2 regions of the Polaromonas sp. P1_F9 genome follow, and region 2 is predicted to be linked to the other one. Evidence: riboswitches for the same ligand, from Rfam matches in the RefSeq annotation. Region 2 holds a riboswitch; the other holds the start of a gene.

Region 1 (3,400 bases), on a different contig from region 2:
CGTCCATCTTCGGTATCCATGCGTCCCACGCCAACATGCTGATTTCTGTCAAGGAGATGTTCTCCTCGATCAACAAGTTTCCGCTGGCCGCGATCCCCTTCTTCATCCTGGCCGGCAACCTGATGGAAACCGGCGGCATCTCGCGCCGCCTGGTCGAGTTCGCCAAAAGCATTGTGGGCGGCGTCCAGGGAGGCCTGCCCATGACCTGTGTGCTGACCTGCATGATCTTTGCCGCGGTGTCCGGCTCCTCCGTGGCCACCACCTTCGCGATTGGCGCCATCCTGATTCCGGCGCTCATCAAGCACGGTTACCCCACCGCCTACGCCGCAGCCCTGCAGGCCACAAGCGCCGAGCTGGGTGTGATCATCCCGCCTTCCATTCCCATGATTCTTTACGGCGTAAGCGCCGAAGTTTCGATCGGCGAACTCTTCATTGCCGGCTTCGGCCCGGGGCTGCTGATCGGTGGCGCACTGATGCTGTTCGTCCACTTGTACTGCCGCTGGAAGGGCTGGGGCAAACAGGACGGTGACGGCCGCCTGAGCTTTGGCAAGGCGACCTGGCAGGCAGGCTGGGCGCTGCTGATGCCGGTGATTATTCTCGGCGGGATTTACGGCGGAATTTTCACACCGACCGAAGCCTCTGCCGTGGCGGTGTTTTATGCGCTGGTCGTGGGCATCGTGATCTACCGCGAGATCAAGCTGGCCGACCTGTACGTCATCCTGCGCAAATCGGTGCTCTCCAGTGCCGTGATCATGTTCATCATCGCCAATGCCGGGTTGTTCGCCTTCCTGATCACGCGGGCCGGCGTGCCGGATGCCATAGGCCACTGGCTGGAAGCCGTGCTGCAATCGCCCGCCCTCTTCCTGCTGGGCGTCAACGCGGCGCTGTTCATCATCGGCATGTTCATTGAAACCAGCGCCGCCATCATTGTTCTGGCGCCCATCCTGGCGCCGGTGGCTGTGCATTTCGGCATAGATCCGGTCCACTTCGGGCTGGTGATGGTGGTCAATCTCGCGCTGGGCATGATCACGCCGCCTTTCGGCGTAAACCTGTTTGCAGCCTGCACCGTTGCCAGGATATCGCTGGACCGCATCGTGACGCACCTGATCCCCTTTGTACTGGTCATCCTCGCCTGCCTGATGGTGGTCACTTACGTCCCGCAGCTGTCACTGGCTCTGCGGGATCTCGTCTACGCAAAATAGCTTTTCGGACGGAATTCACGAGGCTGTCATTTTCAGCAGCCATGCTCGGGGTTTCATTTCAGGATGAAATCCATGCAGCTCCATAAAACCGACCGCGCCCGTGCCGAGCTCAAGCCCGGCGTGAGAACGCTAGGCCAGCGCGAGCGCACCCTGCTGCTGATGGCCGACGGCAGCAAGTCTGCCCAGGACTTCCGCCCGCTGTTTGAGGGCGACGGCGAAGCCATTGCCCTGCGCCTTTTGCGCGACGGCTTTCTGGAAGCCCATCCCGGCAAGACGGCCGCGCCGGCAAAAAACCCTGCGCCTGCACCCGCCCAAACACTAACGCCGGCGCAGTTACAGAACTTTCCCAGCCCCGAAACCACCCAGGCCATTCAGGTCTCTGCCGATCAATTTGAAGGCAAGCGCTCGCTTGCCACAACCCGGATGTTCCTGTTCGACATCTGCGAACGCATGTTCGCCCGGCGCAACCCGGAGATGGCCGAGCGCTTTCGCGAAGCGCTGCGCAATGCCAAAGACCGCGAGACCATGCTCAGCGCCTCGCGCGAAATGATCGAGGAAATCGAAAAAATCGCGGGCCACGAGCGCGCCGACTCCATCAGCGAGCGCATCGCCATGCTGCTGCCCCAGGCCGTCGCCGCCTGAAAATCCGCTTCCGTTACACTTGCCGGGTCAGGAGAGAGTTTTCCCCGCGAAAACCGCCGAAGGCGCACGTACACCCTGGGGGCACCCCCTTGGGCCGCACTGAACGCTCAGGCAAAAGGACTGGCAACCGCCCTGCGGCGCACCACGTGGCAAGGCGTTCCCTACTGGAGAGAGGCCGCCTTTCACGGGCAGCCCACCGAAGGAGCAAGCCTGCATCGCCGGGTGAATCTCTCAGGTAAAGTGGACAGCAGGGGCAGCCCATGGATTGAGAACCAGTTCTTGCCATGACCGTGTTTGCCCCCCCGGAGAATGCCTTGTCCGATTCGTCCACCTCTTCCGTCGCCCCCGAAACCCTGCTGAAAACGCCCTTGCATGACCTGCATGTGGAGCTTGGCGCGCGCATGGTGCCTTTTGCGGGCTATTCCATGCCGGTGCAATACCCTGCAGGCCTGATGACGGAACACCACCACACGCGCCAGGCTGCCGGCCTTTTTGACGTGTCCCACATGGGCCAGTTGCGCCTGGTGGGCGCTGATGCGGCAGCCGCGCTTGAGTCGCTGATCCCGGTGGATGTGATCGACCTGCCCGCCGGCAAGCAGCGCTACGGCCTGCTGCTCAACGACGACGGCGGCATCATCGACGACCTGATGTTCTTCAACCGCGACTATGCCAACGGCGGCGACCTCTTTGTCATCGTCAACGGCGCCTGCAAGGTGGGCGATATCGCACACGTCAAAGCCAAAATCGGCTCACGCTGCGAAGTCATTCCCATGCCGGAGATGGCGCTCATGGCGCTGCAGGGCCCGCAGGCCGTCACTGCCTTGCAGCGGCTGGCCCCGGGTGTCGAGAGGCTGGTGTTCATGACCGGCGGACGATTCGACGTGGCCGGCTGCGATTGCTTCATCACCCGCAGCGGCTACACCGGCGAAGACGGCTTTGAAATCTCGGTGCCGGCTTCGCAAGCCGACACACTTGCACGCGCACTGCTCGCGCAGCCCGAGGTCAAGCCCATTGGCCTGGGCGCGCGCAACTCGCTGCGGCTGGAAGCGGGCCTGTGCCTCTACGGCAACGACATCGACATCACCACCACGCCGGTGGAAGCCAACCTCAACTGGGCCATGCAAAAGATTCGCCGGATCGGCGGCGCACGTGCCGGCGGTTTCCCGGGCGCGGACAAAATCCTGGCGCAACTGGCTGACCCCGCCTTGCTAATGAGCAAGCGCGTCGGCCTGGTGGCGCTGGAGCGCGTGCCGGTGCGTGACCATGCCGAGTTGCAAAGCACCGATGGCACAGTCATCGGCGAGGTCACCAGCGGCCTGTTGGGCCCCACGATCAACCAGCCGGTGGCCATGGGCTATGTCAAACCTGAATTCGCTGCGCTGGGCACGCGCGTGAACGCGATGGTGCGCGGCAAGGCCGTACCCATGGAAGTCGCCGCCATGCCTTTTGTTCCCGCCCGCTACTACCGCGGCTAGCCCCTGAAGCTGTCACTCCATTTTTTTCACCCCGCCACTCAACCCAGGAGAACCTCATGACCGTCAAATACACCGAAGACC
Region 2 (3,400 bases):
GTGGATGCCCGAGTTCGACATCAGCTATTTCTTCAACCCCAACTTCGCGGTCGAGCTGGTGCTGACGGTTCCGCAAAAGCACACGCTGTCGGCCCGCGGCACAGCCATCGGCAGCTTCAAGCACCTGCCTCCCACGCTGATGGCGCAATACCACTTCGACTCGCTGGGTGCGGGCGCCTTCAAGCCCTATGTCGGCGCGGGCGTCAACTACACCCGCTTCAGTGCGGTCAGCCTGCCGGCTGGCGTGGACATCAAACGCAACAGCTGGGGCCCGGCGCTGCAGGTCGGCGTGGACATTCCCCTCGGCAAGCAGCTGTCCCTGAACTTCGACCTGAAGAAGGTCTACATCCGCACCGACGTGTCCGCGGGCGGCGCCAACATCGGCACGTTCAAGGCCGACCCGATGTTGTTGGGTGTGGGGCTCGGCTGGCGGTTTTGAGCAGAAAAGGGTGAGACGCCCAAACTTGCGCGTCTCTTCTCGGGGGGCGCTTGCGGCGGCGCGGGTTCAGGCCTTCGCCATCCCCGGCAATGCCATCACACGCCCCGGCGCCGCCATCCCGGTAAACGCAAAGTCGACTTCCGGCACGCGCCCGCTCACGATGTCCGCAATTGCCGCGCCCGAGCCGCAGGCATGCGTCCAGCCCAGCGTGCCGTGGCCCGTGTTGAGGAAGACATTGGAGGCCTTGCTTTTGCCGATGTAAGGCACGTTGCTCGGCGTGGCCGGCCGCAGGCCCGTCCAGAACTGCGCGCCCTCGCCGTCCGTCATGTCGGGAAAGAGTTGTTTTACACGGCGCACGATGGCGTTGCAGCGCACCAGATTCAGGTCGGTGTTGTAGCCATTGAGCTCGGCCGTGCCGGCAATGCGCAAGCGGTTGCCAAAACGCGAGAACACCAGCTTGTACTCGTCATCCGTCAGGCTGACCTGGTACGACGCCGCCTCGTTGATCACGGGCAGCGTGACCGAATAACCCTTGGCCGGGTAGATGCGCAGGCTTTGCCCCAGCACCTTGGCCCACTGCGCGCTGAAGGCGCCCAGGCACATCACATACGCATCGGCTTTCAGCATCTCGACCTTGCCGCCGGCCTCGCCGCTGCCCATCGCCACCTGCACGCCGTTCAGTTGCCCCTCTGCGGCATCCAGGCCCAGCACCGTGGTGTTGTACAAAAATTTCACACCGGCCTGTTCGCAGCGCGCGGCCAGCGCGGCGGTAAACGCGCGGGCGTCACCCGATTCATCGCTGGGCGTCATGCTGCCGCCCACGATGCTGCCGCGGCATTGCGCCAGCGCGGGCTCAATCGCCACACACTCGTCGGCCGTCTTCATGTCGAGTTCGCAGCCGTGCTCGCGCATGATGCGCGCGGGCTCCTGCGCGGCGTCGTACTCGGCCTGGCTGGTATAGAAGTGCAGGATGCCCTTGGTCTGCGCGTTGTACAGCAGGCCCAGTTCGGCGCGCAGTTTTTGCAGCGCGCCTCGGCTGTACATGCCCAGGTTCACGATCTGCTTGATGTTTTGTGCCGTGCGCGCTGGCGTGCAGTTGCGCAAAAACTCCAGCCCCCACAGCCACTGGTTCACATCGGCGCGCAGCCTGAAGAGCAGCGGTGCGTCTTCACGCGCCAGCCATTGCAACACCTTGAGCGGTGCACCCGGGTTGGCCCAGGGCTCCGCATGGCTCACGGATATTTGCCCGCCGTTGGCAAAACTGGTTTCCATCGCGGCCGCGTTGCGGCGCTCTACCACCGTCACCTCGTGGCCGCGTTGCGCCAAATACCAGGCCGTGGTGATACCCGTGACACCAGCCCCCAAAACCATGACTTTCATGGCGAATCCTTTTCATTCAAGCAGAACATTGCAGTAGCGCAAGCGCCGTGCCAGGGGTTGCTGTTGAATCGGAAGAATCGTGGCAACCGCCAAGCCAATACCTATCAGCATGCTTGCGGCCGCTTCCACTGTCCTTGTTACCTGAGAGATTCAGCCGCAGCTTCCATGTCGATGAAAGGCCTCGGCTTTGCTCCTTCGGTGCGCTGCACCTTGCGTGCGGCGTCTCTCCAGACGGCTGTGTGTTCCGGGCAGTACGGGACCTGAGCGATTATGGAAGTTTGCGCCTTCGGTGGCTGCCTTGTGGGGCAGCGCTCTCCTGCTTGAACGGGTTTGAATTTACCACCGAAGCCTGTTTTGCCAAGCGTGAATAGGGCGTTCAGTACAGGTCTAGCGGGTTGATTCAGCGGCTTAATAGTAGGAAGCAGGGAGGCTCAGCCTTCGCTCGCTGCGTTCACAAACGCGGCCTTGGCATCGGTATAGGCCTCGCGGTCACCCGGGTGCCTGGCCGCCAGTTCCGCCTTGAGCGCGGCATAGCGCGCCGACAGCGCCGGGTCCGAACGCAGGGCGTCGCGAAAACGCAGGCGCTGCGCCCACACCTCGCCGCCGTGCACCACCAAGTGCAGATGATGCGTGCGCCGCCCTTCTGCCCAGCGCATCAGCCATTTGCGGTCAGACAGCGAGGCATTGAATTCAGCGGAGGTCGTGTAGCCGTTGGCGCACAGCGGCGCCAGAAGCGCTTCAGCCGCCACCATTGATTCCACACCGGCCAGCATGTCAATCACCGGCTTGGCCGCCAGACCGGGCACGGCCGTGCTGCCGATGTGCTGGATGTCGATCAGGCGGGCCGGCAGCTGAGGGGAGAGCGCAAGCAGGCGGTCCCGCTCAGCCATAAACTGCAGGGGCCAGGCCGGGTTGTAGGCCTGCAAGACCACTTCCTCGTGGATAGCGGCAAGCAGCGATTCCTCGTCAGTCATGCGGGTGACGGCTGGCAGGTTGTTGTACAGGGGCGAAAAACACTGCGCGGCACGCCAGAATCCTTTGTGGGGCCATTTTTAAGGCGTTTTTGAACATGAAAAAGGCCTTCAGCCCAATAAGAACGGGCGCGAGTAGCTACTAAAACAATAGCAACCAGAAATCCCCACGCCTGCGAATTTGGCGGCCCGCATTTCATTTACCTGAGAGCCAGCACAGCTTTGCGCGCCTGTGCCAGCCGTTCTTCCAGGTAGGCGCCATAAAAGTCGGTAGACGCCAGGCCAACCAGCCGTTCCGCCAGGTCTTGCCCGGCTGGGCCCAAAAACAGCACCGTAGGGGTGAAACCGGCCTTCCATGCCGCAACCTGGGCGGCGGCTGTCGTCACCTGGCCGTCAAAGCCGGTCAACGGTGTCGTGTGGTCGCTGATGTTGAGCTGCCAGGCGTGCAGGCTACCGTCACGCTGCGCCGGCAACAGGTAGTTGCGCCGCACCAGTTCGCAAAAAGGGCAGCCGGGCAGGCTGACCAACAGCACGAGTGGTTCATTTTTAGCGAAGGCGATTCCAGCGGCCGCCGGCAAAGAGGCCGGCACAGGCAAGGCCGTGTCTTTGG

Evidence for each region. A riboswitch is a leader RNA that binds a small molecule or an ion and turns the genes downstream of it on or off. The one in region 2 is predicted to bind glycine.
Region 1: another riboswitch for glycine. It lies ahead of gcvT (glycine cleavage system aminomethyltransferase GcvT); the one in region 2 lies ahead of AC1DYR_RS21765 (D-amino acid dehydrogenase).

Annotation. Positions count from the first base shown of each region.
Region 1 covers NZ_JBFUBT010000001.1:687,828-691,227, forward strand. Annotated here, with positions in the region: gene AC1DYR_RS03190 (TRAP transporter large permease) at 1-1,202, shown strand, start outside; gene AC1DYR_RS03195 (hypothetical protein) at 1,275-1,844, shown strand; glycine riboswitch at 1,863-1,979, shown strand; glycine riboswitch at 1,999-2,102, shown strand; gene gcvT (glycine cleavage system aminomethyltransferase GcvT) at 2,129-3,319, shown strand; gene gcvH (glycine cleavage system protein GcvH) at 3,376-3,400, shown strand, end outside.
Region 2 covers NZ_JBFUBT010000011.1:19,772-23,171, forward strand. Annotated here, with positions in the region: gene AC1DYR_RS21760 (OmpW/AlkL family protein) at 1-439, shown strand, start outside; gene AC1DYR_RS21765 (D-amino acid dehydrogenase) at 506-1,819, opposite strand; glycine riboswitch at 1,939-2,060, opposite strand; gene AC1DYR_RS21770 (GrpB family protein) at 2,251-2,793, opposite strand; gene AC1DYR_RS21775 (thioredoxin domain-containing protein) at 2,991-3,400, opposite strand, start outside.